4 regions of the Paenibacillus sp. FSL K6-0276 genome follow, and region 1 is predicted to be linked to each of the others. Evidence: riboswitches for the same ligand, from Rfam matches in the RefSeq annotation. Region 1 holds a riboswitch; each other region holds the start of a gene.

Region 1 (4,432 bases):
ATTTACACTGTTAAACTACTTAAGACGATCCGGCGCCTGTATTGGAACCACACGAATATTATTACTTTATCGGGCTTGTCTTACCGCTGGAAAGAGAATGCCCGAATGTTCTTTATGGTGACGATTGTATCCGCAGTATCTTTTACTTCAGTGGGAGTATTCGCATCGATCCATACGCTTTCCAGAGAATTGAAACTGGACTATCCCGCAGCGGTTGGTTATGTAGCCAAAGGCAATCAGTCGCAGGACCCTTTTGATCAGCATTTGGACGAAATTAAGGAAGAGCTTACAACGCTCGGTTTACCCTATGAGACACTTAGCATTCCGATCAAATACGCAGAGGTGGAATCTCAGACCGGGCCAGATCGCACGTTAAGGCTTCCCTTGATTACTTACAGCGATTATAAGCTTGCTCTGCTTCGTGCAGGGTTTACGACGGATGAGCGCCCTCTTACTGGAGATGAAGGACTGGTAATGATCGGTTCGCAACGAGACCGGAGTCTGACAGCGGGTAGAGTAAAGCCGATATACACCTTGAAGCAAGGACTTTCCATTAGAGAAATAGGTTATACCCAGCATGTTCCGATAGCCGAATATCTATTGCCGGAGCTGGATGGAAGGGATGGGGGAGATTTCAGTGGTGTCGTGATTAGCGACGAGCTTTACAAGGCCATTGATCCCGTACAGACAGATTTGTATACAGGATTTTATATGGATGACTTCCCGCAAACGGTAGGTATAGCGGCGGATCTTGCCCATAAAGGCAAACGATCCTATGAAAGTAACTCTCCATACGCGATTGTTGTTAGCGGCACGCTGTTTGAAATACAGAGAACACTGTACAACACGATGCTATTCGCTTCTTTACTGGTGGGTACTGTTTTTTTCATTGCGGCAGGCAGCTTCCTTTACTTCCGGCTGTATACAGATCTAGATCATGATCGTCATCAATATTCTACATTGTCCAAAATGGGGCTTACAGATCAAGAGCTAAACCGAATTGTAACGATACAATTGTCGTTGTTGTTTTTTGTGCCGGTTGGGGTGGCCATTTTGCATAGTGTGTTTGCCTTTATTGCGCTTCAGCGGTTGTTCTACTTATCTATTGCTGTGGAGACCGGGGCGGTGTTATTGGGATATTTGGCTGTCCAGGGACTTTACTTCTTTTTTATTCGCAGCCGTTATTTACGCAACTTGAAGAAGAACTTGATCTGAATAATGGGGGTTACGAAATGCAAGCATGGATTACAGATTTTATGGAGCAGTTTGGTTATTTCGGTATTTTCCTAATGCTCGCTTTTGAAAATATATTTCCACCGATTCCTTCCGAAGTGATCCTCCCTTTTGGCGGATTCATGACAACCACAACGAATTTGACCATTCCTGGTGTAATCATTGCTGCTACGCTTGGCTCTTTGCTGGGGGCAGTGATTCTCTATTATATTGGTCGTTTGTTGGATGTAAATCGATTGGAAAAGATCGTTGAACGCTGGGGCGGACTACTTCGAATCAGCAAAAAAGATATCCACAAGGCTGACGCTTGGTTTGACAAATATGGCTATTGGACCGTATTATTTTGTCGGATGGTTCCACTAGTGCGAAGTTTGATTTCGATCCCGGCGGGGATGTCGGGCATGAAATTTGGAGTGTTTATGATCTTCACAACGATTGGTACGCTGGGGTGGAATCTACTGCTTGTGCTTATTGGTGCGGCATTGGGTGAGTCTTGGGAAGACATCGCCATGTATATGGATATGTACTCCAACGTAGTGTACGTACTTATTGCTGGGGGATTAGTGATCCTGGGGTATCTGTTCTTCCGCAAGCGCAGCCGGAAAATGAACACCGAAGGTTGAGCCGAGAAGGACTTATAGATAAAAGTTATGATTAAAAAGGAGGAGAACAAATGGAGCTATTAACGATTATTAAAGCTATTATTTTGGGAATTGTTGAAGGATTGACCGAATTTGCTCCGGTATCCTCCACAGGTCATATGATTATTGTTGATGATATGTGGTTGAAATCGACAGAGTTATTTGGGCAACATACGGCCAATACATTCAAAGTGGTCATACAACTGGGTTCTATATTAGCGGTTGTTGTCATTTTTAGAAATAGGTTCATTGAACTGTTGGGGTTAAAGCGTTTCAGTCGGAAGCAGTTGGACCCTGTAATTGAGGAACAACCGCAGCTCGAGAAGGGTGGACACCTTAAGCTTACACAGGTGCTTGTAGGATTAGTGCCAGCAGGTGTGCTGGGCGTTCTGTTTAATGATTATATTGACGAGCACTTATTCTCTACATCAACAGTGTTAATCGGTCTAGTAGTCGGTGCTGTATTAATGATTATTGCGGATCTGTTTGGACCTAAGAAGATCCAAACGGAGAGTGTTGATCAGATTACATACAAGCAGGCGCTAGGTGTTGGTCTGGTCCAATGCTTCTCGTTATGGCCGGGATTTTCACGTTCCGGGTCGACGATTTCTGGTGGTGTCCTCCTTGGTATGAGTCATCGCGCTGCTGCTGATTTCACATTTATTATGGCTGTTCCAATCATGGCAGGCGCCAGTCTACTCTCGCTGATGAAGAACTGGCAATATTTCACCATGGATGCTCTACCGTTCTTCATCGCAGGCTTTATCAGCGCCTTTGTGTTTGCGCTGTTATCGATGCGTTTCTTCTTGAAACTGATCAACCGGATCAAGCTTTTACCGTTTGCTATATACCGGATAATACTTGCTGCTGTAGTATATTTCGTATTTTTCTAAATCCGTTATAAGGAATCGATATAACAGAAGCCCCCGTAATCTATTGCAGATTATGGGGGCTTTCACGTATGATGACATCAGATTAAGACACATACTTTATTAATTATAAGGATAAAGTAAAAGTTTCACTTTATCCTTATAATTCTCGCATAAACGCTTACCGTCCTTAAAAGGACGCCGAAGGCGTTTTAGCTTGACAATATCGGAGACAGGTGCTTGCCGGGAATTAGTAGTCCGGTAGGCTTAATAGGGAAATTCGGTTCGAAGCCGATGCGGTCCCGCCACTGTAACGGAAGAGTCCATAGCAACATATGTCACTGGCAATTTACTACTGCTGGGAAGACTGCTAAGGATGTTGACACCGCTAGCCAGGAGACCTGCCTGTTTCAACAGCACTGCTTCACCTACGGAAGATAGGAAGGTGTTAGACGCTAGCCATAGGTATATCATGGGCGTCTTTCCCTTTGACTTTTTTAGGGAAGGGCGCTCTTTTTTATAGGAATACAAGTGATATCGAGTCCAAAATAAGAAGATGGAGAAGGAGAGCTGCAAAGTGACGAACAAAGTAAAAGTAAGCAATCTTGGCTATCCAAGAATCGGAAAAAACCGCGAGTGGAAGAAAACGTTGGAAGCCTTCTGGGCGGGAAAAATAAATGAGGAAGAGTTCCGTGCTGAAATGGCAGGAATCCAGCTTCAGCATTTGAAGACTCAGCAGATGGCAGGAATTGAGCTAATTCCAGTAAATGATTTTACATTCTACGATCATGTGTTGGATACGGCTGTAATGTTCGGGATCGTACCTCCACGTTATGCGTATGATGGTGGCGACATTGGGCTTGATCTTTATTTTGCGATGGCTAGAGGAAATGCGGAGGCTACCGCCTGCGAGATGACTAAATGGTTCAATACGAACTATCATTACATCGTTCCAGAGATCGGTGAACAAACGCCGCGTCTGACCGAGAATAAACCACTGAAAGCTTATCGTTTTGCCAAATCCCAGGCGGGGATTGAGGGTAAACCTGTGATTTTAGGCCTTTATACCTTCCTTAAGCTGTCAAAAGGTTTTGCAGCTGCGGATATTGCGAAGATTGCCGCTCGGTTTCTTCCAGGCTACGTTCAGTTGTTGCAGGAACTGAAGCAAGAAGGGGTAAGCTGGGTACAAATCGATGAACCAGCGATTGTTACAGGAATAAGCACTTCAGAATTGGAATTGCTTAATTTGATATACACAGAAATTGCTGAATCCGTGCCAGGCTTGAATATTATTCTGCAGACTTACTTTGAAGCTGCTGAACCGCTGGAGGCATTGTTCAAGCTTCCGGTACAAGGTTTGGGACTAGATTTTGTCCATGATGGCGGAACGAATCTGGCGTCGATTGAACGTCTTAGCTGGCCTGAGGATAAATGGCTGGGAGCGGGGATTATTGACGGTCGCAACATTTGGCGCTCGGATCTGGATGCTAAGCTACAGCTAATAGAGAAGCTAAGTGTACATGTACCGCTTGATCGTCTTATTCTACAACCTTCATGCAGTTTGCTGCATGTTCCGGTCACCGTTCAGGGTGAGGTGAAGCTGAAGACAACCGTCAAGGCTGCTTTAGCCTTTGCTGATGAGAAGCTTAGTGAGCTTGGCCTGATTGCTGCAGCCTTAGAGGGTACCGG
Region 2 (4,432 bases), 2.6 Mb from region 1:
TGGCTTCGTAGCTGGGATTGATAATGCTCTAACGATAATTGCTGCCATTTGCTCGCGAGTAATCTTGTCATTTGGTTTAAATTCATTATTAAAACCTGTGATTAGACCTGCCTTATGAGCAGCATTCACATATGGATAGAACCAATCGCCTAGAGCGACATCCTTGTAGGTAATTCCTTTATCACTCTTAATATCCAGTTCTAATGCAGAAACTAGGATCTTAGTGAACTCTGCTCTTGTAATATGATCTTTCGGATTCACCTGACCATTGTTACCTTGGATATATCCTTTTACTGTAGCTGTTTCAATCGCTGAATATGCCCATGGTGAGATCTTATCGGCGTCTTTATACAGTTGTTTGATATCATTTGTATTCTGATTAGGAACCTTAGGAGTCTCTACTGGAGCTGGACTCGCATTCGGATCACCACCACCGACTGCACCACCCGGAGCAGGAGTACCGCCAGGTTTAGGCAGGGTTGAGGTTGGCATACCTGCATTTATATCCTCACCCAAATCCGTAGTATAACGCCACTGAATACTATCTCCAGGATTCAGGGTATATTGAGATGCCCCGTACCCAGGATAATATCCATTCACATTATACATCCATCCACTACCGCTGCCATGGTCAAATTCCCCATCGCCTGCGATCGATTCTACATAAACACTTCCGTATTTACTGCTCCAAGATTCACTGAATTCGATACCGTGGGTATCTAGTAATCTTTTTAGCACAGACCATGCTGTGTCACCTGGTTGTAGATCTACCTGTACAGATGGAACAACATACCCTTTATTGATCGTAAGCTTATCCACGGATAAAGTTACATATCCATTGCCTGAACCACCAGGCGTTTGTACTGCACTGGAAGTGTAAGCAACGTAATCCGTGAAGTGTTTGGTTTTTACAATTAAATCATTTCCGTCATCATAGGCGTACTCAAGCTTGTCGCTCGCTAAACCTAAGGCATCACTTGCAAATTTTTGAATCGTATGAGGTGTGCCGTCTTGAATATAAGCTGCATCTTTTCCCTTAAGTCCCTTAAAGGTTAATGTTATAAATTGATTAAATTCTACTCTTGCGCTGCCACCCATGGAAAAAGCTTGAATAATGCTCTCCAGCTTCTTGTCCCCAGAAATAATCTGATTCAGACTATCTTTTAGCGCAGATTCTGTGCCCGTTGTAGGTGATAGCAATTCAACCTTAGAGGAATCTCCACTTGTAACTTGTGCACCCTTAGGAATGGCTACAGATACGTTACCTTTGGTAACCTCTAACTTAGGCAGATTACTGTTACTAGGTAAATTAACACTTACTGTGGATTGCTTATATTCCGGGATCTCCACTGTAATTTCTTTGTTGTTATCCCCTGAATTTATCGGAAGAATATAATTATTACTATTTTGAAAAATGACAACTTTAGGTTTATCTCCTGAGGGTAACGTTACTTCTATTTCTTTCGTTTCCTCTGGTTGCTTAATTACCACATTACTCATATCAAATAGACGGTTCTTATGATTGATCAGACGATCGTAAGCAATAAGTGCATACGTACCTTGATCCGTTGCGATTCCATCTACTTTTCCGGTTAGAATATGTTTAAATCCACCATCCGGTCCTGCGAAGGTAAGCAGTGCATCAATAAGCGAATTCCCTTTTTTTACAAACCTAGGGTCAATATGTGGATCTACGCCTACACCAGTTAAGGCTACTATTACCTGCGAGATACTTTCGCTGCTTGTACTTCCCCAGCTTGTATATCCGCCTTGATCATTTTGGGTACTCGATAGCCATTTGATCGCCCGATCTACAGCAGCTTTTACACTTGTATTAGTTGCGTAATAAGGTGCAAGAGCCTGCATCGCCATCGCGGTCATATCGACATCGGCTTTGGTTACTCCTAATGCCCAACCACCAGCGTCATCTGTACCCTTTTTAACTTCTTTATCTAAGATGTACTGAACCAGATTTTCCCTTGTACTTTGATATATTACTCCATCTTTATCAGGATTAGGGAATAATACTGGGATATCGTAGTTATGACTATCCAAGGCAATCAGAGCAAATATGGGACCATTATTCCCTTGCTTCTGAACATATTTATAATCAGAAAGGGCATTTAATAGATCATACCCTGCAACATTCGTGATATCTTTTCCGATAGAGGTAAGTCCTAGAATCGCTCTGGAATGCTCTGTGCTTTTAGTAGCATCGAGTTTTCCATACTTCATTAATTCTGTTACTTTCTTAGCCACATTGTTGTAATAGAGATCATAATAACCACTTGGCACTTCGTAGTTGACCTGTGCTAGAGAAAGAATTGACCATTCTCCGCTACCTGTTCCAAATGACGGGTTCTTTACGGTGTTTAGAATATAAGCAAGGCTCTTATCTAACTGTTCATTTACTCCAGTTGTAGCATTTATTTTGTAGGTAATTTGATAAGTTTGCGTTGCTCTATTTTCTGCTCCGTCTACTGCCGTTACAGTGATTACATTACCACCTGGGTTAAGAGAAACCTTATATTCACCATTAGTAGCAGATAGAGCGACTCCATTTAGTTTCACTACTGGAATGATACCGTTATATACATTATCTGTGACAGCTACTCTGAAACTTAAATCTTTATCGGATACTTCCTGTTTATCCTGAATACCACTTACAGTAATAACAGGTGGCTCTATATCTAAAGAATTGGTAAGCTCGACAAGCGCATGATCTACACTTAATTGAGAGCTTTCCATATTTTCGAGCGCTGAATAAGCTTGGTAAACTGCCTTTTGTACTACTGTTCTGTCCAAAATACTTTCTTTATTCGGGTCACTGTTAATTTCTGCGATTTTCGCAGTTAAAGCATCCTTATTGGCAAATGGAAATGGAGGTTCTCCCCAGCCACCAAGATCAGAACTATAGCCATAAGTGGTGAACTGTGTTCGGATGATGTCACCGTCTTGAGGCTGATAATCAGTCATCCCGAACTGAGGAAATTCATTATTTACGGCATACATCCAACCCGACATGGAGGTATAGTCAAACTGACTCAACCACTCTGGGTCTGCTTTAGTGCCGACTGTATTCCCATCGGCCGAAATCATATCTAAAATATATTGTGGAATATTCCCTTCACTTCTGCCACTATCTTTAACTTCAGATAAATAAAAACCACTATCTATACTTCCGAAATTTCTATAATTACCTTCTCCTAGCGCACGTGTTATTAGTGATGCGCCATTGTCCCCTTCGTAGAACGGAACTTTAATAGGTTCCTTAATATACCCTTGACCCAATGTGAATTTTTCTACAGATACAGTTACGTATCCTTTAAGTGTAGATGTTGCTCCATCCGCATGAGCCGGAACTATACTTGTAGAGAATGTAGTGATAAATACAGCTACAATGAGTAACCAAGCTAAAAACTTATTTTTCTTCATTTTTTCTTAACCCTTCCCTTCACTTCCTATGATAAAAAACAGAGTAAACTTATTTAACAATACAAAAAAACCACTCAACATAAACGTTAAGAGGTTTAAGATAGTGAAGCGCAATAATAGCTGCAAATACTATATCAAGCACCTCTCTATCGCTCGTAGAGTTTGATGGTGTAACAGAAATAGGCAGATATTCTGGCTCAAGTATCATCACCCTTGCTACCTTCCCAGTTTCCCAGTGGTACCTTGCAAGGACTCCTCTTTCACAGCGGCGGGACCGCGCGGGATTCACACCCGCTTTCCATTTAACCAATCTATGATTGTATTTCCGAAACATTCATAATTGGCACCTATTGCTAATATTAAATTTTCCATGCTCCATCATATCTAATATGTATGCATTTGTCATGTAATATTTGTTTTTTATATAACAAGTAGTTGGCGATAATCCTATTGAATATCAGATCATTTTAACCACAATATACTCTTTTTCTCTCAGCTCAAAACCATCCTCCATCACATTAAGATAAATGGAAATCACTAATTCATATATGAATTTACCACAAATTAGTAAGGCACTCACTAGAAATGTTCTATGTTAGGGTATTTGGTAAGCGTTAACAAAAAAATAATGGAGGTGTTCGTTTTCATCTAACCACTAAGTACTGAGGCAAGGCCAGATTTAAGCATCCTCAAAAATTATCTTACAAAGGAGAATTCAATGACTACTCGAATCCAGAAATCTTTCTTATCCGCACAAGGCTACAAAAGCATCCGAATTCCGATCAATTGGGATTCACACATAGGCGAAGCACCGAACTACACCATAGAAAAAGCTTACCTCGACCGTGTCGAAGAAGTTGTCGGCTGGACGCCAAGCTTTATGTCATGATCAATGTCCATCACGACTCCTGGTTATGGGTAAGCCATATGGAAGAGAAGCATGATGAGACGCTGGCGCGTTATAATGCAGCATGGACTCAAATTGCGGACCGCTTCA
Region 3 (4,432 bases), 2.7 Mb from region 1:
TTGTTCTTCTTTACATCAACACTAATCAAACGCTCCAAAAGAAAAGCTTCGATAGCCCGATTGTTTGTACGCATTTGCCCCACGTAAGAAACAGGCAACAAGTTTTCATTATACGTCTCTGTTGTTTTTAGGGCCATTTTGTCCATGGTGAGAAAGCCGGTTACCCCAACGACGTTCAGCATGATCACAGAAAATACCAAAAGAAGCCCAATTTTGAATTTCACTTTCATATTCTTCATCTACATTCCGCCTTCACATCATCTTAATAACTATCTATTTTTATCGGTAAGAGGGACGAATAGTGTGATGATTTTTAAATAAAATCATGAATAAAATGTCGAAAAAAAGTGTCTGTTGTCAAATATTACAACGAACAAAATCAAAAACGGACACTAGATCCGCTAATGCTCCGAATCGTAGTGCCCGTCTAACGAATTATCAATCGTACTTATTTACCCGATGAATAGTACCAATATAACGTATCACCGTTCTCTAAAATATAGCTGTCTGCACTTGTACTTGGATCAGCATCCCTATTCGTCTTATACTTCCATCCACTGCTTGGACCGCCATCAAATTCAGCCAAACCATCTATAGATTTCACGTATTTACTACCAGCGTTTCCGGATGATACAACCTTATCACCCAATTGACTGATCAGTAAGCTATAAGCCGTTTCGCCTTCTTTTAGCGCTACTGTTGTACTGTTCAGCATCGTTCCCTTCTTGCTATCCCCAACGACTGAAATGGTTGCAGTAGCTTTAGCCGAAGCAATATCAGCTGATCCAACGTTCAGTGATTGAGTATAACGCGCCACACTAGGTACACTATCTTTAGCATACCCGGTAACAATTATCGTATAGGTATTCGCTGGTAGACCTTCGTCAAAAACAGCTACACCCTTAGCATTTGTGATTGCCTTCTTATCACCGATCGAGACCTGCACTCCAGCGGCTGGAGAAGTCACTGGATCGGAAGTAAAGGTATCCTTATTCCACACCCATTTCTTCTGAGAGACTGTTACTGTGAAAGCTTCACCCGGCTTTGGTTGTGATGAGGAAACAACCGCGGTATCAACAACCTGTGTGGTTTCTCCGGCATAATATACAAGAACCCGGTCGGATTCCTGTAATTCAAAAGCGTCCATACCCAAACTTGGGTAGATCCACTCCCCGCTACGCCATACTATGAAGCTCCACCAGCCGTCGTAAAGTCCTTGCGTAATTCCATGGATACCCGATACAAAATTTCCGTAAGAGGATTTCGTAATATCCACTTTAAAATCATTGGACAACCCTAATTGCTGCAAAGCTTCAAGGGCATTGGAAGTCTTTATAGTCCCCTCACCGATCAGTCCTTGCGGACCCTCAACGGTAAGTAAAGCCGTTACATTCTTAGGAATCACCTTTAGATCTTGAGTATATTTAGCTATCGATGGCGCTTTTCCTTCACGATAGCCTGTTACAGTCAGTTTGTAATCACCTGCTGGAACATTCCCCGAGAACAAAGCCTCGCCTTTAGCATTCGTCGTTACGATACGATTACCAATTTGGACCTGAACGCCAGCAGCTTTGGCGGTTACAGGGGAGGACGTATTCGTTACAGCGTCCCATTTCCATGTCTTACTAGTCACGACTACGGTAAAAGAATCGCCCTCTTTAGGGCTTGGTTTGGACACCGTTACCGAATCTACAAGCTTAGTGTCGTCTCCGGCATAGTAAACCAGTAGCTGATCTGAATCTTTAAGCGCAAAATCGCTCATTCCAACATCTGGATTGATCCATTGACCACCACGGGATACGATATACATCCATCCATCATAACCGCCATAGCTTCCGCCCAGAACGTTTCCAATTCCTGTGACATAAGCACCGGATGGATTCGTGATCGGCAAGTTCGTTTGAAGTGCCAGCTTCTCCAGTGCTCCAAGTGCGTTTCCGGCATATACATATCCCTGTGCTAATGTACTATTAGGACCTTCTACAGTAACAGGAGCATAGATTAAGGCACTCTGAACGGATGACTTAGAAAAATCGTATAGCTTGCTGTTACTACCTTTATAGAGCAGATTGTAGGCAACAAGCGCCTGAAGACCCTGCTCCGTGGCTAGAACATTGCTGCTTCCACCACGGCTATGAGCGAAGCTTCCGTCAGCGAGACGGTAGCTTAGTAGGTTACCGATCAGATTTACTTTATTCTTGGTATATTCTAATCCACTTGGATCTACACCGAAGGATGTAAGACCTAGAATAGCTTGTGCTGCGCTTTCAGCACTATCTCCGTAACCTCCATGGCTATCCTGAGCATTGGACAACCAAGCCACAGCTTGTAGTCCTGCTGTGTAAGCTTCCGGATTACTCTTATGTGCCGCTAGAGCGGCCAAAGCTATCGCTGTCATATCAGGCTCGCTCGCGCCTGTCGTTAAGGCAAAGCCACCATCTTGATTTTGCTTAGAAATAATCTCAGCAATGAGCTTATCCACAGTCCATTTTGCGTTATATGGAATGTTATATTTGCCAGAATCCAGTGCAATCAAAGCATATACTGGATTATTAAGTTTCTGTCCACTGATTTTGTCATGATTATAGATCTTCTCTATTAAATTATAGCCAGGAGCTGTTCCGCTTCCAGCAAAGCTGGTAGGATCGGCACCAATTGCTCTTACTGCGAGTACGATTCTCGCATAATCCGTTACGTTCGCGAAATTTCCCTCTGCATCTTTCACCTTTTTCTCAAGGGATAGGCTATAACTCGCAGGCAGTTTATATCCTGCTTGAGCTAGTCCAATGGCTTGCCAATCTGACTGCAAGCCACCCTTTAGAATAAATTCTGCAGCCGTATAGGTCGCATCCGCAACATTAATCCGCTCCGCATTAGTAACTGAATCACTGGATGCTTCCTGCCCAGTGCTAACACCCGCCTCTGCGAAGATGGTTCCTGCAGGAGCAAGAGATGTTCCTAGAATCGAAATGACCATGAATAGGGCCAGTCCAAGTACAAAAAACTTGGAGGAGAATATTGTCTTCATTGTTCAACCTCTTTCTATAAAGGAATGGGTACTACACAAGCATATACGCCTTCGGCGTCCTTATAAGGACGGTAAGCGTATATGCGAGAAATATAAGGAAGTATAGATGCAAAACTTATACTTTCTTATATTTTGGAATAAGAGCGCACAACATAAAGACCGCCCCTATGAAGGGCGGCCCGGGAAGATAACAAATCGAGGCTGGGGCGCTTGAAACTCTACGACCACACAGTCTATCTGTATATGTTCCACATTCTTACCCCACGAAGAATAGAAACGCTCATGAAAAAGGCAGGTCTCCTGGCTAATGCTTCATCGCTGCTCTCCACCTTCCCGTCCTTACTTCAGAACAGTGGTTTATAGAAGAAACGCTCCGCATGTACAGTGGCGGGACCGCGCCGGAATTTTACACCGGACTTCCCTTTTAAGCAAACTCCGGTTTAGAGAGTCTGCACCTTTTCCAATATGTAGTATCTTATTGTGATATTCATAATCATATCTATTAATCCACAGCATGTCTATAGAAAAGCTTTGTATGAGTAACAAAAAAGAATAGCAGAACCAAACCTTTCGGTATAGTCCTGCTATTCAGAAATTCCTTTATTCAGCTGTTCCTTCCGGACTTGCAGTTGCCGATGGTTCAGCACTTGAATCAACATTCGGCGTATCGTTTGGAGCAGGATCTACGATCAACGTAAATCTACCAGCCTTGATCATGCTTTTCTGAACGATTGTCGCTCCCGGCTCCAGGGTAACCTCCACCTGATAGGATGGGTGTACTCCTTCTGTGACAGCTGTCGCGGAAGGCACAACTGTGTTGTCCTCCGCATCAGATGAAGGCGAAGGAGACGGAGAAGCATTGACTACTGCGTTAGTAGCGTCTGCACCTTCTGCCGTTCCATCAGTAGTGTCAGCAGAATTGGAATCGCCAGACAAGTCTCCCTCATCCGTTCCATCCGTTGACGGAACTGAACAGGTTCCATTGCTAGCAGCGACCTTAAAGCTCTTATCCACCACATTTGATGAAGTCATCAAACTAATCTCCGTCGGATTAAATTGGACACAGTCATCCGCGTTGGCAAAAGTGAACACCAACACACTGCTTCCTTTATCTTCATCAGCGCTTAAATCCTTCAAATAAACGGAAGCCGGCGGAAGCTGACTGCCTGGACTCTGAACAGGTGTCGGCTGAGGGGTTGTCCCAGGCAAGGCCGTCTTCGAATCTTCCGGACGTAGCATACTGAATACGATAATTGCAATAATCACCAGAATGCCAGTGATGGAACCGGAGATCAGGAGTCGAAATCGACTGCGGCTGATCCAACGCGCCAGCGGGGAAGCGAGCTGGGAGCGGGCTTCATTGTACACATTTTGTAGAGCAGGCCGAGCGGTAGCGACATAGCT
Region 4 (4,432 bases), 2.2 Mb from region 1:
GTGATTGATCATTGCATAAGTTCCCTTAGGCTTAATAAATAACTGATCACTTTCATGCTTGTCCTTGATCTTAATAAAATAATTCGTCTCTCTATAATCCCCTGCTTCCAAACGACTTTGATCGATGGAACAAATTGCAACCTCAAGTTCAACCCATTCTTCCTCGAGCTTATGAAGTTGTTCATAATACTTACGAATAGATTCCTTCTCGCCATCTCCTTCAGCTACGCGTACAGCAATAAAATATTCTTCCTCGCATTCTTCAATCCACGGCACTCCAATGACAGCACGCAGTCCTCGATCCGTAATTTTGATAGCTCCTTGCAGTATATTCTGCATGCGCGCAAATTTATTCTGCTCTATGGTCAGCTGCTGTTGCATTTGTATAAGGATGGATAAAAAATGTGACGAATTCTGATTTTGAATATAGTCCCTTATTTCTTTTAGTGCCATTCCTGCTTCTTTTAAAACTGAGATGATTTCATAGGTATAGTACTGTTTGATATCGTAATAACGATAGCCATTGGGATTAGTTATCCTAGGCTTCAAGATGCCGATTTCATCATAGTAAAACAACGTATGTTTGCTTACTCCGCATATTTTTGCAAATTCACTGGTAGTAAGGTATGGATCATTCTTTTGATCTGATATGATGTTCATCCCCCTATTGACTATAGGGTTACCCTATACTGTAAAGTTTGTTTTTGCAAGGATCCGATGGATTTTTGCCCAGTATTTTTTGAAGAAGGATGAGAATAATGATAAGACAAGCCACGAAGAAAGATGTATCCGAGGTAAGCGAACTCATTTATATGATTCTGGATGAAAAGGAGTCCTATTTCACTGAAAATTACATAAAAAAAGAGGTCATGGCGTTTATTCGACATGCTTATGCCCAGGAAATAAGCTTCTTTAGTTATGCCAATATCATCGTCAAGGAAATAGAGGGCCAGGTTGTGGGGATTGCGTTAATGTACGATAGCAAAATGACTGATGCATTCTGTGAGCAATGGGAAAATGATGTGGCGCTCTTCTTTGGAGAGGACCAGGATGAATTCGAAACGAGCGAAGCTCAGCCTGGAGAATTTCATTTGGACACAATTGCTGTTGTCGAAGAATTCCGGGGACAAGGGATCGCTAAAGAACTTCTTGAAAAGATGGATCAAAAGGCATACAGCCATGGCCATACCAAGCTGTCATTAAATGTTTCTGCTAAGAATATTGCAGCTAAGCGACTTTATGAGCGCCATCATTATAAGGTCGAGTGTCAATTTCTAATTTCGAGCCATACGTACTTTCATATGACGAAAAGCTTATAGGTAAAGCGGGCCATTAAGGAGTCAATTAACATGCAACGATTTAATAAAAATCCTTAATAACCTTCCAAATGTGTTACAAGGGATTTTAAATGCAGCACTTATCATCTTAGCACTTGTTTTATCTATAAAACAGCGCGGCCCCAAAAGCCCCGGAAGCCGCGCTGTACTTCAATTTACCGTGTAAGTACCGGTGGATGAATAAAGAGGATGGCGGATCATTTTTCATATCAAAAAACCTCCCACAAATTTCGTAGGAGGCTGCATATTTTACCGTAAATTAGTACCGACGCACGCCCGTTTTAGTACTCGGAAAGCGTTGGCCTATCGTTGCCTATCCGTAACATTCAACGTGTGACAAAACGTTGGTATGACGGGATAAACTAACGAAGGATGCTGGTGAAGGGAATTGAACCCCCGGCCTACGCATTACGAGTGCGTTGCTCTACCCCTGAGCTACACCAGCTTAAAGCTGATTCTTCTGTCAAACAAAAAATATTATACAACTTCCTGCCAGAAACGCAAGCCTATTTCTCCCTGTTCCCTACTCTCCCAAACCGCTATTCCATCTGTAGTTTACGCTCCACAGACTCCAGCTTTCCACGGCTAGTGGAGGGCTTATCACGGCGGTCGTCTATTTTAAGTGAGGTAGAGACACGCTCTGCACCTGCGGCAAAAGGAGACTCATGCAGCGCTTCTACCGCTGCGAAAATACGCTGAAGAGGCCCTTCGATGATCGTCCCCATGGATGTAAGCTCATAAGTAATCCCTTCTACCGTCTTCAACACTCGCTGCATTTCTGCAACATAGCTGCTAAGACTGGTACTGCCTGTTCCAATCGGAATAACGGTTACTTCAGCAATAGGCATGAGAATACCTCCTCGAAATTTAAAGTATGTGTCTCCTTCTATTGTAACAACTCCACCGCTCTCCCACAAACCAAGTCAGCAGTATGATGATCCCCTCTTTTTCCTACGAGCACTCCGAAATATAGCTTCGGCTAAGGGTAGTTTTTCTTAAGTAAATTCTAGGGTCGTCTGCACTACATTTATGGACTCTTTGTGGCATCTTTTCGGACAATTTATGAATCATTTTCCACGTGCCTGTGGATCAATTGTGGATTACTTATGGACAGCCTGTGGATCATTTGTGGAGTACTTTTGAAGAACCCACTCTCTGCGCGGGTTTTCTAAAAAACTATTTACAAACACAACATCTTGGGTTATTTTTATCTAACGACAACAAAATATAGTGGAGACAGGCGCTTTGATCCTTTATCGGATTTAGAGCTTAATAGGGAAGTGCGGTGAGAATCCGCTGCGGTCCCGCCACTGTAACCGGATGTCCTTCTCAAGCTTTTAGAAGCTTAAGAAGGACAGATCTCCCGGCAAAAGCCACTGAGGGTTAAGATAGCCCTTGGGAAGGCGCTGAGAGGTCCTACGGAAGCCAGGAGACCTGCCTGTTTCGACGACACCAACTATGAATGCCTGCGAGGAACAGGAACGGTGTCCGCATGCGGTCATCTTCTGAGAGACCACTGCAAATATCCGTGTGGATATTTACATAACGCATCGGGCATTTTCTGCCATCCTCGCTAGGGGATGCTTTTTTTATGAGATCAGAATGAATATACAGCCGCTTATAGCGGTCCACTTCTTAATGATAGGACGATAGATGTTTTTCTTTTATACTGAGAGGAGAGCTATACAATGACGTTGTTGGAGAGACAATTTAACGGTACAACAAATGCACGAGAAGTTCTTTTAGAAGAGCTCATTGATTTAGGGCGCGATATTATCGACAGCCGGGATTTGGACCTACTGCGCGAGAATGCCAATTTGAACGGAGAGAGCTTCTCCGGTAAAATGAGCAAGTTCGGCAGTGAATATTCGAAATGGTACGCCCGTAACTTTACGATGCCACCGCAGCTAGTGCAGGCCATTGATGACAATGTCGTCTATGTGCATGATCTGGATCAATACGCGATTGGAACGACCAACTGCATTTTTATCCCGTTTGATAAGCTTCTCCGCGAAGGCTTCAACACCGGCAACGGCAGTGTTCGTCCCCCAAACTCAATAATGACAGCTATGTCACTGGTAGCGATCATTTTTCAATCCCAGCAAAACGCTCAATATGGCGGCGTATCTGCCAATAAACTCGACTATGATCTAGCGCCTTATGTAACCAAATCCTTCGCCAAGCTGTTCCGCAAGGGTCTGGAATACTTTGAAGAAGGACAAGCTGGTGAATCTTTGGGTGAAATCACAATGAGTCGGACCGATCTAGCCGAGTTATATCCGAAATCATTCCGTTATGCACTAAAGGAAACCGAAATCGAAACCCTGCAAGCGGCAGAAAGCATGGTACATAATCTCAATACCATGTCCAGCCGATCCGGTGGTCAAATACCGTTTACCAGCATCAACTACGGGACTTGTACTTCACCAGAAGGCCAGCTTGTGATCAGTTCTCTGCTAACCGCAACTATGAATGGACTTGGAAGCGGAGAAACACCCGTGTTCCCGATTCAAATCTTCAAATGTAAGCAAGGGGTCAATCAACAGCAGGGCGATCCCAACTATGAATTGTTCCTAAAAGCAGCTGAATGTTCTGCACGCAGACTGTATCCGAACTTTGCTAATCTAGACGCTCCGCTCAACTTGCAGTATTATGATCCAAGTGATCCTGATACGGAATTTGCTACAATGGGCTGCCGAACCCGAGTGCTCGGTGACCGTTTTGGGCGTAATCATTGCTCCGGGAAGGGCAACCTTTCCTTTAATACACTGAATCTGGTTCGGCTCGGTCTGGCACACGGCACAGTAACAGGCCGACGTACCGTCGCAGACGAAGCTGGCTTCTATGAAGATCTAAATCATTATATGGATATTGCGCTGGAAGGACTTCTTCATCGCTTCCGCATCCAAACCGCACAAAAAGCTAAAGCATCCGATTTCATGATGCGAGAAGGCGTCTGGGAAGGCGGCGAAAATCTCGCTCCTGAAGACTCTGTAGGCGATCTGCTGAAGCATGGTAGTCTATCACTTGGCTTCATCGGTATGGCGGAATGCATGAAATCCATGTACGGCAAACACCATGGCGAGGATATGGAA

What was found. Region 1 has a riboswitch for cobalamin ahead of metE (5-methyltetrahydropteroyltriglutamate--homocysteine S-methyltransferase). Riboswitches for the same ligand answer to the same signal wherever they lie in the genome.
Region 2: another riboswitch for cobalamin. It lies ahead of MHH52_RS03945 (S-layer homology domain-containing protein); the one in region 1 lies ahead of metE (5-methyltetrahydropteroyltriglutamate--homocysteine S-methyltransferase).
Region 3: another riboswitch for cobalamin. It lies ahead of MHH52_RS04560 (DUF4430 domain-containing protein); the one in region 1 lies ahead of metE (5-methyltetrahydropteroyltriglutamate--homocysteine S-methyltransferase).
Region 4: another riboswitch for cobalamin. It lies ahead of MHH52_RS02390 (anaerobic ribonucleoside triphosphate reductase); the one in region 1 lies ahead of metE (5-methyltetrahydropteroyltriglutamate--homocysteine S-methyltransferase).

Annotation. Positions count from the first base shown of each region.
Region 1 covers NZ_CP150276.1:4,453,375-4,457,806, reverse strand. Annotated here, with positions in the region: gene MHH52_RS21095 (FtsX-like permease family protein) at 1-1,215, shown strand, start outside; gene MHH52_RS21090 (DedA family protein) at 1,233-1,856, shown strand; gene MHH52_RS21085 (undecaprenyl-diphosphate phosphatase) at 1,907-2,767, shown strand; cobalamin riboswitch at 2,961-3,167, shown strand; gene metE (5-methyltetrahydropteroyltriglutamate--homocysteine S-methyltransferase) at 3,321-4,432, shown strand, end outside.
Region 2 covers NZ_CP150276.1:902,176-906,607, reverse strand. Annotated here, with positions in the region: gene MHH52_RS03945 (S-layer homology domain-containing protein) at 1-3,435, opposite strand, end outside; cobalamin riboswitch at 3,600-3,801, opposite strand; partial or broken gene MHH52_RS03940 (cellulase family glycosylhydrolase) at 4,181-4,432, shown strand, end outside.
Region 3 covers NZ_CP150276.1:1,022,128-1,026,559, reverse strand. Annotated here, with positions in the region: gene MHH52_RS04565 (methyl-accepting chemotaxis protein) at 1-239, opposite strand, end outside; gene MHH52_RS04560 (DUF4430 domain-containing protein) at 449-3,028, opposite strand; cobalamin riboswitch at 3,301-3,502, opposite strand; gene MHH52_RS04555 (glycosyltransferase) at 3,629-4,432, opposite strand, start outside.
Region 4 covers NZ_CP150276.1:517,448-521,879, reverse strand. Annotated here, with positions in the region: gene MHH52_RS02410 (MerR family transcriptional regulator) at 1-660, opposite strand, end outside; gene MHH52_RS02405 (GNAT family N-acetyltransferase) at 759-1,319, shown strand; tRNA gene MHH52_RS02400 (tRNA-Thr) at 1,711-1,782, opposite strand; gene MHH52_RS02395 (MTH1187 family thiamine-binding protein) at 1,877-2,185, opposite strand; cobalamin riboswitch at 2,559-2,794, shown strand; gene MHH52_RS02390 (anaerobic ribonucleoside triphosphate reductase) at 3,026-4,432, shown strand, end outside.